2 regions of the Sporosarcina sp. FSL K6-2383 genome follow, and region 1 is predicted to be linked to the other one. Evidence: a T-box and tRNA genes for the amino acid it is inferred to sense, from the RefSeq annotation. Region 1 holds a T-box; the other holds one or more tRNA genes.

The links. A T-box is a leader RNA that pairs with one kind of tRNA and senses whether it is charged. The one in region 1 lies ahead of ileS (isoleucine--tRNA ligase), so its partner is inferred to be a tRNA-Ile.
Region 2: it has a tRNA-Ile gene. The T-box ahead of ileS (isoleucine--tRNA ligase) is inferred to sense a tRNA for this amino acid. The anticodon was not compared.

Annotation. Positions count from the first base shown of each region.
Region 1 covers NZ_CP152017.1:1,476,767-1,483,891, reverse strand. Annotated here, with positions in the region: gene MKZ10_RS07410 (RluA family pseudouridine synthase) at 1-816, opposite strand, end outside; gene lspA (signal peptidase II) at 816-1,292, opposite strand; gene ileS (isoleucine--tRNA ligase) at 1,469-4,231, opposite strand; T-box leader at 4,418-4,634, opposite strand; gene MKZ10_RS07395 (DivIVA domain-containing protein) at 4,682-5,188, opposite strand; gene MKZ10_RS07390 (RNA-binding protein) at 5,280-6,056, opposite strand; gene MKZ10_RS07385 (YggT family protein) at 6,111-6,383, opposite strand; gene MKZ10_RS07380 (cell division protein SepF) at 6,599-7,057, opposite strand; gene MKZ10_RS07375 (YggS family pyridoxal phosphate-dependent enzyme) at 7,054-7,125, opposite strand, start outside.
Region 2 covers NZ_CP152017.1:3,062,410-3,069,534, forward strand. Annotated here, with positions in the region: gene menD (2-succinyl-5-enolpyruvyl-6-hydroxy-3-cyclohexene-1-carboxylic-acid synthase) at 1-835, opposite strand, end outside; gene MKZ10_RS15325 (isochorismate synthase) at 828-2,213, opposite strand; gene MKZ10_RS15330 (1,4-dihydroxy-2-naphthoate polyprenyltransferase) at 2,377-3,288, shown strand; gene MKZ10_RS15335 (TraR/DksA C4-type zinc finger protein) at 3,398-4,072, shown strand; tRNA gene MKZ10_RS15340 (tRNA-Glu) at 4,306-4,377, opposite strand; tRNA gene MKZ10_RS15345 (tRNA-Ser) at 4,385-4,475, opposite strand; tRNA gene MKZ10_RS15350 (tRNA-Asn) at 4,483-4,557, opposite strand; tRNA gene MKZ10_RS15355 (tRNA-Ile) at 4,559-4,635, opposite strand; tRNA gene MKZ10_RS15360 (tRNA-Gly) at 4,642-4,715, opposite strand; tRNA gene MKZ10_RS15365 (tRNA-Phe) at 4,722-4,797, opposite strand; tRNA gene MKZ10_RS15370 (tRNA-Asp) at 4,820-4,895, opposite strand; tRNA gene MKZ10_RS15375 (tRNA-Met) at 4,899-4,973, opposite strand; tRNA gene MKZ10_RS15380 (tRNA-Ser) at 5,146-5,238, opposite strand; tRNA gene MKZ10_RS15385 (tRNA-Ile) at 5,256-5,332, opposite strand; tRNA gene MKZ10_RS15390 (tRNA-Met) at 5,340-5,413, opposite strand; tRNA gene MKZ10_RS15395 (tRNA-Ala) at 5,437-5,512, opposite strand; tRNA gene MKZ10_RS15400 (tRNA-Pro) at 5,519-5,595, opposite strand; tRNA gene MKZ10_RS15405 (tRNA-Arg) at 5,613-5,689, opposite strand; tRNA gene MKZ10_RS15410 (tRNA-Leu) at 5,717-5,805, opposite strand; tRNA gene MKZ10_RS15415 (tRNA-Gly) at 5,813-5,887, opposite strand; tRNA gene MKZ10_RS15420 (tRNA-Leu) at 5,896-5,977, opposite strand; tRNA gene MKZ10_RS15425 (tRNA-Lys) at 6,015-6,090, opposite strand; tRNA gene MKZ10_RS15430 (tRNA-Thr) at 6,097-6,172, opposite strand; tRNA gene MKZ10_RS15435 (tRNA-Val) at 6,194-6,269, opposite strand; rRNA gene rrf (5S ribosomal RNA) at 6,452-6,567, opposite strand; rRNA gene MKZ10_RS15445 (23S ribosomal RNA) at 6,719-7,125, opposite strand, start outside.

The DNA.
Region 1 (7,125 bases):
AAGTGTCCCCGCATGTAATACTTGTCCGCCAAATTCAAGCGTTTTTTTCGGACCGTATTTCGGATCTCCAACAAGTGGATAACCTATATATTTCATATGGACACGAATTTGATGCGTTCTTCCGGTTTCTAATCGACATTCAACAAGTGTATAATTGCCGCCGAAACGTTCGAGCACTTTAAAATGTGTCACTGCATGTTTGCCTTTATCGACAATAGCCATGCTTTGGCGATCGCGTTGATCGCGACCAATCGGCGCATCGATTGTCCCATTATCATGCGGAATATGGCCATGAACAAACGCTTGGTACACACGTGTGACCGATTTAGCAACTAACTGATCCACTAAGGATACATGAGCTTGATCGTTTTTTGCTACCATTAGAAGTCCTGATGTATCTTTGTCAGTTCGGTGAACAATGCCAGGGCGTAGCACACCGTTAATACCCGACAAGTCCTTGCAGTGATGCATGAGGCCATTGACGACTGTTCCTGTCGAGTGTCCAGGAGCTGGATGGACAACCATACCGCGAGGTTTATTGACAACAAGGACGTCTTTATCTTCATAAATGATATCAAGATTTAAATCCTCTGCAATGACATCAAGTTCCTCTGGTACCGGTTCATCTACAATAATCGTATCGCCTTGCTTCACTTTATAATTCGGTTTAACTTGAACACCGCCTACTAGCACTAAGCCGTCCTTTAGCCATTGCTGGACTTGCGTTCGTGACCAGTCAGGGTTCACTGTTGTTAAAGCCTTATCAATACGGTTATTTGCATATTCTTCTGTTATTACAATTTCAAATTGATCCATTAGGACACCTTTTTCTTATTCTTTTTTTCATCCATAATGACGTGGATGATGATTAAGACTACACCAACAGTCAATGCTGCGTCGGCTACATTGAATATCGGGAAATCATAATTGATAACTGGAATGATGACGTCAACAAAATCGACGACTTCCTTGCGTAGCAGACGATCAATGAAGTTACCAATCGCTCCTCCCAGAAGGAACATCAGACTTAATCCAAAAAGGACAGAGCCTTTCGCTTCTTTATGGAAGAAGTAGATAATGCCTGCTACAACTACGACCGTGACGATATAAAATAACCACATCTGCCCTTCAAGCATTCCCCATGCTGCTCCTCTGTTACGATGGGAAAGCAAGCCCAAATAGGGATCTGCAATACTGATTCTCTCGCCAAGTTCCATGTTTTTAACGACGAGCCATTTTGTCAACTGATCTAAAATAATGACGAATGCCGCCAATCCATAATATATAAACAATCCCGATACCCCCGTCCAACAGATTACGTATTATTTTACCACATTAAGGGGCGAGGGTGTCAGTAACTAGCAAGCTGACGTCGAGATTCTTTTTAGCAAGGCTCAGCACTAGAGATTAGACAGAATAAAACAGCTGTGGCAAGTCTTTGAGTAGACCGCCACAGCTGTTTTTAATTTTACGCGTAATGCTTTTTCACAACATCTGCACAACGTACACATAATGTTGCATGCGTATCATCCTGACCAACCGTTTCAGAAATTGTCCAGCAACGCTCACATTTCTCACCATCTGCTGGTTCCACAAGAACGCTTACTGTGTCTAGCTTCAATGTTCCTTCAGGCATATTCGCAGCATCGCCTTCCGCAAACTTCGATACGATGAAGAATTGCGCAAAGTCAATATCCTCTGCTGCAAAGACACCTTGTAAGTTTTCAGGAACCGCAACTGTCACTTTTGCTTCAAGTGATTTACCGATAACTTTGCTATTACGTGCTTCCTCAAGTGCTTTCAAGACATCATCGCGAACAAGCATTAGTGTTGCAAAACGTTCACGCAATGCTTGCGCTTGTTCTCCAAGATCCTGTGCTTCTGGCATATCTGTTAGCTGGATACTCACTTCATCCTTATGCTCGATATAAGCCCACATTTCATCTGTTGTATGTGGCACGATTGGTGTCAACAATTTCAACATTGCCATCAATGTATCGTACATGACTGTTTGCATCGCACGACGATGTGGATGGTCCACACCTTCGATATAGACAACGTCTTTGGCAATATCCAAGTAGAACGAGCTCAATTCGCCCGTACAGAAGTTATTCACTGCATGGTAAACTGTTGCAAATTCATAGTTGTCATATGCCGCGCGTACTTCTTTGATCAAATCCTGTAATTTCACATAGACAAATTGGTCAACAGGACGCATATCTGCGAATGCGACCGCATCTGTCGCAGGATTGAAGTCAGACGTATTACCATGTAAGAAGCGCAGTGTGTTACGGATTTTCCGATACACTTCAGAAACTTGCTTGAAGTTCGAATCCGAAACCCGCACATCCGCCGTGTAATCAACAGAAGAAACCCATAGACGAAGAATGTCAGCTCCAAGCTGGTTCATCACTTTTGCCGGAACGATAACGTTCCCAATCGATTTACTCATTTTACGTCCGTCTTTATCAAGTGTGAAACCATGGCTTAGCAAGCCTTTGTAAGGTGCATGACCATTAATCGCAACACTTGTCGTTAGGGATGAGTTGAACCATCCACGGTATTGGTCAGATCCTTCTAAATACAAATCAGCTGGGTAAACAAGGTCATCTCTTTCGACGAGCACACCTTGATGCGTTGTGCCTGAGTCAAACCAAACGTCCATAATGTCCGTTTCTTTTGTAAACTCCCCGTTTGGACTTCCTTCGTGTGTGAATCCTTCTGGTAGAAGATCTTTTGCTTCACGTTCAAACCAAATATTTGAACCATGCTCACGGAATAGCTCTGCAACATGATCAATCGTTTCATCTGTAATGATTGGCTCGCCATTTTCTGCGTAGAACACAGGAATTGGAACTCCCCACACACGTTGACGTGAAATACACCAGTCGCCGCGATCACGTACCATGTTGTACAATCGTGTTTCACCCCATGCCGGCGTGAATTTCGTATTGTTGATCGCATCTAGCAGTTCTGTACGGAATGATTCGATGGAAGCAAACCACTGTGCCGTCGCTCGGTAAATAACCGGTTTTTTCGTGCGCCAATCATGAGGATACGAGTGTGTGATGAATGATAACTTCTTCAGTGCGCCTACTTTGTCGAGCGCTTCTGTAATTGCTTTATTCGCATCTTCATAAAATAGTCCTGCAAAGCCAGGTGCCTCGTCTGTCATCACTCCACGATCATCAATTGGCGATAATGCATCAATGCCGTAAGCTTTCGAGATGTAGAAGTCATCTTCCCCGTGACCAGGTGCCGTGTGGACACATCCAGTACCCGCTTCTGCTGTAACATGATCACCTAACATAACGAGTGAATCGCGATCATACAATGGATGTTTCGCAACAACGCGATCCAACTCAGAACCTTTCAACTCACGTTCAACCGCATAATCTTCCCAGCCAATTTCTGTTGCTACGAATGTAAGCAAGTCTTTGGCAATTAAGAACTTTTCTTCTCCTACTTTCACAATAACGTACGTGAATTCCGGATGAACGGAAATCCCAAGGTTGGCAGGAATCGTCCACGGAGTCGTTGTCCAGATTAAGAATTGAACATCTGCATCAATGACACCTAAACCGTCTTTGACAGGGAAACCAACATAGATAGATGCTGATTTTTTATCTTGATATTCAATTTCTGCTTCTGCAAGTGCAGATTCACTTGAAGGTGACCAGTAAACTGGCTTCAAGCCTTTATAGATATAGCCTTTTTTCGCCATATCGCCAAATACTTTAATTTGACGTGCTTCAAAAGCAGGTTTTAATGTAATATATGGATTATCCCAATCTCCACGGACACCGATGCGTTTAAATTGACTGCGTTGGTTATCAATCTGGCCAAGCGCATAGTCCTCACACATTTTACGGAATTCAGCTAGTGACATTTCTTTTCTTTTTACACCTTTGTTCACGAGTGCCTGTTCAATCGGCAGTCCGTGTGTATCCCAACCTGGGACGTATGGTGCGTGGAAGCCTGTCATTGATTTATGACGGACGATCATATCTTTGAGTACTTTGTTCATTGCGTGGCCCATATGAAGATCGCCGTTTGCGTAGGGAGGTCCATCATGAAGGATAAAGTACGGGCGACCTGCTGTCCGTTCTTGTACTAATTTGTAGATGTCCATCTGTTCCCATTTCTCTTGCATTTTCGGCTCGTTCGTTGGTAAACCTCCACGCATTGGGAAGTCTGTTTTCGGCATTAGTAATGTATCTTTGTATTCCATTTTGTATTCCTCCTTTTAATTTTGAGTAATTGATATAAAAAAGTCCATTGAAGCCGCTCTGGCGCTGGGGGATGCCTCCCGCCATAAGCCAGACAGCTTCGCCGTCAGTCTTACGGCTCCGGCTACCCCCGTTAAAGCGCCTTCGCTATATTCATTCCTAAAAACAAAAAAAATCCCCCGCCCCTAAAAAGGGACGAAGAATTATTCTCGCGTTACCACCCTACTTGTAGCAAATGTATTTGCTACCACTCAGACACCGTAACGGGGTGTTTCCGGGATTGTGTATACTTTCCGCAATCCGGCTCAGGAGTGATCTTCATTTCCAATTTGTTGACCGGGCTCTCACCATCCCCGACTCGCTATGCACAAATTTGAAAATTACTATCTCTGTCAATGCCATTCTAAATATATGGAGACAATTATAAGTGTACAATTAGATAAATGTCAAGCTTACTCGTTATCCGCTACCATTTCTAACCGTTCTGTATCAATTTCGTACTCCATTAGACTATCCCAGTCATCAGATTGAATCAAGTCCAGCTGTGCTTCAATCAGCATTTTGAAACGAGTACGGAATACTTTTGATTGCTTTTTCAAATCTTCAATTTCCACCGAAATTCGACGGGCACGTGTGAGTGCTTCATTGACAATTCGATCTGCATTTTTTTCTGCTTCTTTCACAATTAACTTAGATTCTTTCATGGAGTTACGACGCACATCTTCTGCAGCCTCCTGTGCAACTAGGATAGACTTTTGTAGCGTTTGTTCAATTGAATTGAAATGAGTAACTTGTTCAGTCGATTGCTTCAAGCTATTTTTCAGCGTTTTATTTTCTTCAAGAAGATTTTCAAAGTCTTTCATGATTTGCTCTAGAAACTCGTTGACCTCATCTTCATCATAGCCGCGGAATTTACTAGTGAATTCTTTATTATGTATATCAATTGGTGATAGAGCCATTCAACGCATCCCCCTACAACATCATTTACACTCTATTATACATGCTAGAGTGTTAGAAAACAGCATTTTTCAAAAACTATTATCTGAAAAGTCATTCTAACTTTCCAACGACGAGCCGAATTTTATCTTTTCGTGTTCTTCCTTCAATCGCCATCACTTTAAATCTACCGAAACCTCTAACAGATAACATGTCCAACTCTTGCAGTTCAAACGCAGGCTGATCCCGAACTGCCCAATTCACTTTTACTTTGTCCCCATGAATAAGCGATGCTGCCTTTTGTCTTGAGACATTTGCCAGCGCCGCAATAACCGTATCAAGTCGCAAAGAACTGACAATATGCATTTCTTCCGTCCAGCTATCTGTCGAAGCTATCCAATCCTCCGGACTATTACTTTCTTCAACTGTTACTTTTGCTTTGCCGATCGAAACAAAATTAGCCGTCATATAATCCTTCAGCTCATCAGCAACTGCAAATTGTACTTCTTCCTCACCTACACGGATATCGCCAAATTTTGAACGATCAATCCCAAGTGACATCATAGATCCCAGAATATCTTTATGCTCCAGCTGCAAAAATTTCGAAGCGTATTTCACATTGAACATGGCAATTTGATAATCATCCGTTTCGGACACATAATAATCTGGATAGATCAAAATCCGCAGTCGCTCCGCCTCGGCAAATGCCCCGTATGAACCAACCAATAGCATCGAATTACGTGCTAATGATTCAACAATAAACCGCTGTCTCGGATCAAGAAACCCCGTCAATTTAGGGGCATAACTATCCTCGACTTCGCGAATCCAACCAATTGCCATCTCAATGAACGGCTGCTCATCTTTACGAAAATGTTGTAATATGGTTTCCATGATGTACCCCTCTTACACAAAAATCCCCACCAAGGTGAGGATTTGCATTATATTTTAAAAGAAAACAATATTCAATATTGAAATAACACCTGCACGAATTAAGCTCAACGCAAACAACGCAACGATTGGTGAAATATCAATCATCCCTAGTGGCGGGATGAATTTCCTGAAAAAGCTCAAATATGGCTCTACAATCGCCGCAAGAATTTGACCAAATTTCGTGTCACGCGTAGAAGGTACCCATGACATTAAAATATAAATAACTAACGCTATTGTATAAATTTGAAACGCCCAGTATACACCATTATAAATCAAACTAACTGCCATAGTAATTCATACACCTCATTTTACTTAATTCAGCAGAAGTCCCCCATTTCTATAGGTAGGGGGATAAATGCCGTGTTGTATTTCAAATCAGCGGATGTTCATTCACCCTACTGATTTAAGTCAAGCCTCCGGCGGATGTCACGGATTTTTAAAGGAACTTTTCGAGCATGCTCGAAATAATCCGGACGCAATCTCGCGGAGATGTGATTGATATTCTATCGTTCAAAGTAATCGGATATTGCACCCGCTACTTCTACATTTTCAGGCGTGCAAAGGAAAATATCCGTTCCAATGCGTTGAATGTCACCACTTAGCGCATAAACCGTTCCACTAAGGAAATCTACAATACGAATCCCTTGGTCACGCTCAATTCGCTGTAGGTTGACAACGACTGCCCTTTTATTTTTCAAGTGCTCTGAAATATCTTGCGCTTCCGCATAAACACGCGGTTCGATAAGTATCACTTTAGACGATTTTTGAACACTTTGCAGGCTGACGACTGTTGCAGCTTGTTGTGCTTCGCCCATCGGCTGTTTCTGTCTTCTTGGTTGCGCCTTACGCTGCTGTGGTGGTTCTTGGGAAGCACGTGGCTCTTCTTGACGTTGTTGTTCTTGACCAGTCTCTTCCTCATCATCTAAATAAAACCATTTTTCAAATTTATTCTTGATACTCATGCGTCCTCCCCGCTTTCTGCTCCGACAAGTGCAGTCCCGATTCTGACATGAGTTGCACCTTCCTCGAT
Region 2 (7,125 bases), 1.6 Mb from region 1:
AAACATCACTTTTCAACAGAGCGTCATAGTGATCGATACACAACGCTACACACTGGTCGGGTACCTCTGAACGCAGATTCGATAACGGATCGCACAACACTGGCCATTGTAACGCACCTGCAAATCGCCAAAACGCTTGCTTGTCCATCCCAACTGGCAGCTCACCTGCGACGATAAGCCCCCTATCCGATTTGACAAGCATGTCCATTATCAGTTGTGCTGTAGCTGTATCTAAAGCAGAGCCCCCTATGAGATGTTGACTAAATGTCGAGATCGGTGTTGCTCGATCAAAATCAATCAACAGTGGTTCTCGGAACGGTACATTCAAGTGAACCGGTCCAAAAGGCGCTGTTGTCGCAACTGACAACGCGCGGCTAATATGACGATCAATAAAATCATGAATGTTCGAATTATCTTCTGGCACAGGCATATCCACACTGTACTTTACATGCTCACCATACATACGAATCTGATTGATCGCTTGTGGTGCCCCCACTTCCCTTAATTCATGTGGACGGTCCGCTGTTATAACGATGAGTGGAACGCGCGCATAATAAGCCTCTGTAATGGCTGGGTGATAATTCGATGCCGCTGTACCTGATGTACAAAGTAAAACGACCGGTTGCCCCGATGCCTTCGCCAAGCCAAGTGCAAAATAGGCTGCTGAACGTTCATCAACTTGCATATAAACGTCGAGATTGTCCGTTGAAGCAAGTGCATAGGCAAGCGGCGTTGAACGTGATCCTGGACTAACAACAGCCTCTTTTACACCTGCATTCATCAGCGCCCCAGTCATACGCCGAACATAATCTGTTAATACGCTACGGTTATCCATTCAATTTTCCTCCAAGCGCCCGCATAACCGGTCTAAATTTAACCCATGTTTCATCATATTCTTTATCCGCCTCAGAATCAGCGACAATTCCACCACCGGCATACAAATACGCATGATTACCGTCCAGTAAGGCAGAACGAATTGCCACCGCAAATTCACCATTGCCCGCCGTATCCGTCCAGCCGATCGGCGCAGCATAATATCCTCGATCCATATTTTCCACAGATCGAATCATCTCCATCGATACATTTGTTGGTACTCCACCAAGTGCAGGTGTCGGATGAAGAGCCTGAACCAAGTTAAAAATGTCAGTTCCTTGCTCCACTGTTCCCTCAATCGGGGTGAATAAATGCTGAATATCACGAATTTTCATAAGTTTTGGTGCTTTAGGCATCGCAATATTTGTACAAAAAGCCTGAAATACTTGTGAAATCATATTGACAACATATTGATGCTCTTCCCGATTTTTATGATCCTCGAGCAGTTCTTCACCAAATTGCCGATCCTCCACTGCGGACTTCCCGCGTTTAATAGATCCTGCAACACAGGCGGAGTACGCTCGTCCATTCGATATTTCAATCAAACGCTCCGGCGTAGCACCGAAAAACAGTTGACCATCTTTTTGCAGACCGAAATGATAACTCTCCTGCTGTTCATTTGAAATATGATGCAATGCAGTGACAGCCGGTACTTCCTCTGCAAAATTGAGCTGTACAGAACGTGCAATAACAACTTTTTCAGCAATACCTTCATTGATTTTATCTGTCACATCGGCAACAGCCTGCATATAATTGTCTTTGGCAATTTCCTCAATGGAAACAACAACTGGCTTTGCCAATAGATTAAAATCTTCCACTTGCGCAATATGAATTAAGCGATCCCGTTCATCTCGCAACCGATTGAACTCTTCCGCCGCTTCATCGCTTTCCGTCACTAGGTTGATGGAAATCGTCGTCTTCCCGTTTTTAATTGTCAGCTGGAAAGAAGGGACAACAAAATAAGCAGATGGAAATGCATCCCACTCCGCCTCCTTAATACTTTTAGGATCATAGGAGAAACCTCCAAACAATACAGGCTCCATATCCTTTTCTTCTTTAATAAGCGCAGCCCGCAAACGATTCCACGCTGTTGAAATATGTTGAAAGCGTTCCTCAACGCTATCACTCGTCAATACTGTCGCATGTCCAATACCGACGAGCGTCATGGTTTTATCTGCATTTTGCCAATAAAAACGTTTATCTTGATAACAGGATTCCCCCGCTTCAAAAAATGCAAGTGGTGAAATTCGCCCCGCATCAATGGTTTCCGTAAAAAATCGTACTGCATGACTGTCCATTTTCACTTGGCTTTTACGCGTAGCGGTCAACTTCCGGTTCATCATTTTCCCTCCGTACATTCATTCAACTAATTATATACTTATACCTTAATACTATCATACCGAATTTCCGACATTTAAGCACAATATTAAGCAGGTAGCATGTCCACTTTGTCGAATTTAGAGTACAATGATTATAGTACAAAATGATAGGGAGAGAAAAATTTTGCAACAGACAATAAAAGCAGATACAGGATGGCGTATTTGGTGGCAACTGACACGTCCACATACCCTAACAGCAGCTTTCGCACCTGTATTTCTTGGCACGATGATTGCGTTACCTAGTACAAACATTCATTTTCCTTTATTCTTCGCAATGCTGACCGCCAGTATCTTCATCCAAATGGCGACAAATATGTTCAACGAATACTATGATTTCAAACGGGGTCTTGATACAGAGCATTCCATCGGTATTGGAGGCACAATCGTCCGCAATGGTATCCAACCCAAAACGGTATTGAATCTGGCCTTTTTACTATATGGAATTTCCGTCCTAATCGGTATCTATATTTGTATGGAAACGTCATGGCTACTCGCAATTGTTGGTATCCTGTCGATGATGGTAGGCTATTTCTACACCGGTGGACCATATCCAATCGCCTACACACCTTTTGGTGAGTTAGTATCTGGCGTAGTAATGGGCATGCTGCTCATCCTCATTGCCTTTTACCTTCAAACAGGAACTGTCACGACAGAAGCCATCCTATTGTCCATACCAAGTATGCTACTTGTAGGAGGAATCATGATGGCCAACAATATTCGCGATATTGAAGGAGATACTGAAGGTGGTAGGAAAACACTTGCCATCCTAGTCGGTCGACCCAACGCTATCACAATTTTAATGTTCTTTTTTGTCATATCTTATGGCTGGATCATCGCGCTGGTTATTTCAGGTTACCTGACACCTTGGGCACTTCTTGTTTTGCTCAGTGTCAAAAAACCAGCAACAGCAATCTCTGTATTCCGAAAAAATTTGCAACCAATTGAAGTAATGCCTGCTATGAAAAATACAGCTGTGACAAATACACTATTTGGTTTGTTACTTGGTCTTGGTATACTCTTCAATCACGTATTTTAAAATAGACAAGCATGTAGCACCGATTTGATTTGGTGCTACATGCTTTTTTTTATTAAATCCAAAACTTTTGCACATACTGTTTGTATTCTCAAAAAGGACGTGACCAAACGTGCTAACTGACAAACAACAATCACTGTTAAAAAAAGAGTTATTCAATATGAAAGAACATTTAACAACAACGGCAGAACAAACTGATAGCAAGGAAAGTGCACAAGAAGCCTCCAGTGAACTTTCGATGTATGACAATCATCCTGCTGATATGGGTACAGAACTGTTTGAACGTGAGAAAGACATCGCCCTAAACGTACATGCGAATAATGAACTAACTAAAGTAGAGAACGCCATACAGGCGATGCTCGAGGGCACCTATGGCATTTGCGAAGTATGCCAACATGAAATTCTATTCGAAAGACTTGAAGCTATTCCTTACACAACGCTTTGTATTGATCATGCGAACGAACAAGAAGTACCAAATGATCGTCCAGTCGAAGATGATATCCTTATCATGGCTAACCCAAATTCGTATGCCGATAGAAGATCTGGAGCAGCCCGCGACGGCGAAGACAGCTTCCAAGAAATCGCTAAGTCTGGCACCTCAGAAACCCCTTCAGACTTCATAGGCGACCATGACAGCTATGACACACTATACGACAGCACTATCGAAGACGGGGCTTCAGAAGAAGCGATTGAAGAGTTTGTAGGTACAGACATCAGTGGTAAAACACGCGGTTTCATTAGGTCCGACGCATCCGTGCAATACGAGGAGGAATTGGATAGTCAATAACAAAAAGCGACATCCCAGATTACCTATCGAGCCCCGGGATGTCGCTTTCATTATTTGGATTAAAACTGAACAACATTTTCTTAGAACTAAGCTACCTTGAGATAAAGCTGGGCTACGAATATTGTGGATTCATACGCTGATATGCTCACAATACAAAATTCTATAATTCTCAAAGTAGGAAAAAAGCTAGGTTATGAGTTCTTGAAGAACTCATAACCTAGCTTTTTATTGTATGACCCCTACGGGATTCGAACCCGTGTTACCGCCGTGAAAGGGCGGTGTCTTAACCGCTTGACCAAGGGGCCAAATATATGGCGGAGAAGGAGGGATTCGAACCCTCGCACCGCTTACGCGATCTATACCCTTAGCAGGGGCACCTCTTGAGCCACTTGAGTACTTCCCCATATAAATGGCTCCGCAGGTAGGACTCGAACCTACGACCGATCGGTTAACAGCCGATTGCTCTACCACTGAGCTACTGCGGAATGGTGGGCCTAAGTGGACTCGAACCACCGACCTCACGCTTATCAGGCGTGCGCTCTAACCAGCTGAGCTATAGGCCCTAATTTTGGAGCGGATGAAGGGAATCGAACCCTCATCATCAGCTTGGAAGGCTGAGGTTTTACCACTAAACTACATCCGCATAAGATGGTGGCTCAGGACGGAATCGAACCGCCGACACAAGGATTTTCAGTCCTTTGCTCTACCGACTGAGCTACTGAGCCACATTATGTATTTTTGAAAAAATGGCGGTCCCGACCGGGATCGAACCGGCGATCTCCTGCGTGACAGGCAGGCATGTTAACCGCTACACCACGGGACCATTTGGTTGCGGGGGCAGGATTTGAACCTGCGACCTTCGGGTTATGAGCCCGACGAGCTACCACTGCTCCACCCCGCGACAATATTATTCATAATAATAAAAAGTACACGCAATTCATTTTCCATCTAGGATTTCGCTGTAATTTCCTTTCAGGAAATTACACAAATCACATTCTTCGTTATGTGACTTGCTCCACCCCGCGACAATATTATTACTATTTTTTTCAATGTGATTCATTAATCAAGAAAAATGGAGGAGGTAGAGGGATTCGAACCCCCGCGCGGTTTAACCCGCCTGACGGTTTTCAAGACCGTTCCCTTCAGCCGAACTTGGGTATACCTCCATGTGAAAATATAGTACTGGTGGACCTTGCAGGACTCGAACCTGCGACCGGACGGTTATGAGCCGTCTGCTCTAACCAACTGAGCTAAAGGTCCTTTAAGATGGCGGCAGAGGGGATCGAACCCCCGACCTTACGGGTATGAACCGTACGCTCTAGCCAGCTGAGCTACGCCGCCAGGATCTTTATATAAGTTGTTTTTGGTGGAGCCTAGCGGGATCGAACCGCTGACCTCCTGCGTGCAAGGCAGGCGCTCTCCCAGCTGAGCTAAGGCCCCATAAAGTGGTCGGGAAGACAGGATTCGAACCTGCGACCCCTTGGTCCCAAACCAAGTGCTCTACCAAGCTGAGCTACTTCCCGTTAGATATAAAATATAATGGCGCGCCCGGCAGAAGTCGAATCCACAACCTCCTGATCCGTAGTCAGGTGCTCTATCCAATTGAGCTACGAGCGCATATAAGTGTACTTAATTTATAAGATTTGGTGCCGAGAACCGGAATCGAACCGGTACGGTAGTCACCTACCGCAGGATTTTAAGTCCTGTGCGTCTGCCAGTTCCGCCACCCCGGCAAAGAATTGGAGCGGAAGACGGGATTCGAACCCGCGACCCCGACCTTGGCAAGGTCGTATTCTACCACTGAACTACTTCCGCATTATAAGTGCGGGTAAAGGGAGTCGAACCCCCACGCCCGAAGGCACTAGATCCTAAGTCTAGCGCGTCTGCCAGTTCCGCCATACCCGCAATATATAACATGACTCGCAGTCATGAAAATGAAAAATGGTGAGCCATGCAGGATTCGAACCTGCGACCCTCTGATTAAAAGTCAGATGCTCTACCAACTGAGCTAATGGCTCGAAAAGTGGTGCCGGCGAAAGGACTTGAACCCTCAACCTACTGATTACAAGTCAGTTGCTCTACCAGTTGAGCTACACCGGCTAAAGTGTATTTATAAAAAAATGGTGGAGGATGACGGGCTCGAACCGCCGACCCCCTGCTTGTAAGGCAGGTGCTCTCCCAGCTGAGCTAATCCTCCTGGGTAAAAGTGCGATAAGCTTCGCATTACTGCGTCAACTTCATTCGCTTACTCAGTCACGTAGTTATGTACGCTCCTTCGTTCTCTCAATCGTTTCCTTGTACTACTCGCTTCTCCCACTTTTACCGGGATTACAATAAGTAAAATTAGACGTTTTGAATGTTATATGTAATGAATTACAGGCCCGGCGACGTCCTACTCTTGCAGGGGGAAACCCCCAACTACCATCGGCGCTGAAGAGCTTAACTTCCGTGTTCGGTATGGGAACGGGTGTGACCTCTTCGCCATCGGCACCAGACCTGCATCATCTTTTTCCAAAGACAATACTCATTATATCAAATCAGTTAAGATTTGCAAGCACTTTTTTATGAACGGTACTTATTCGTTCAAAACTGAATAAAACAGACAGTGTGTTTCACAAATCAGGGCCAACCTGCCCTTTTTACTAGAAGGTTAAGTCCTCGTTCGATTAGTATCTGTCAGCTCCACACGTCGCCGCGCTTCCACCCCAGACCTATCAACCTCATCTTCTTTGAGGGAACTTACTTACTTGCGTAATGGGAAATCTCATCTCGAGGGGGGCTTCATGCTTAGATGCTTTCAGCATTTATCCCGTCCACACATAGCTACCCAGCGATGCCTTTGGCAAGACAACTGGTACACCAGCGGTGTGTCCATCCCGGTCCTCTCGTACTAAGGACAGCTCCTCTCAAATTTCCTGCGCCCGCGACGGATAGGGACCGAACTGTCTCACGACGTTCTGAACCCAGCTCGCGTACCGCTTTAATGGGCGAACAGCCCAACCCTTGGGACCGACTACAGCCCCAGGATGCGATGAGCCGACATCGAGGTGCCA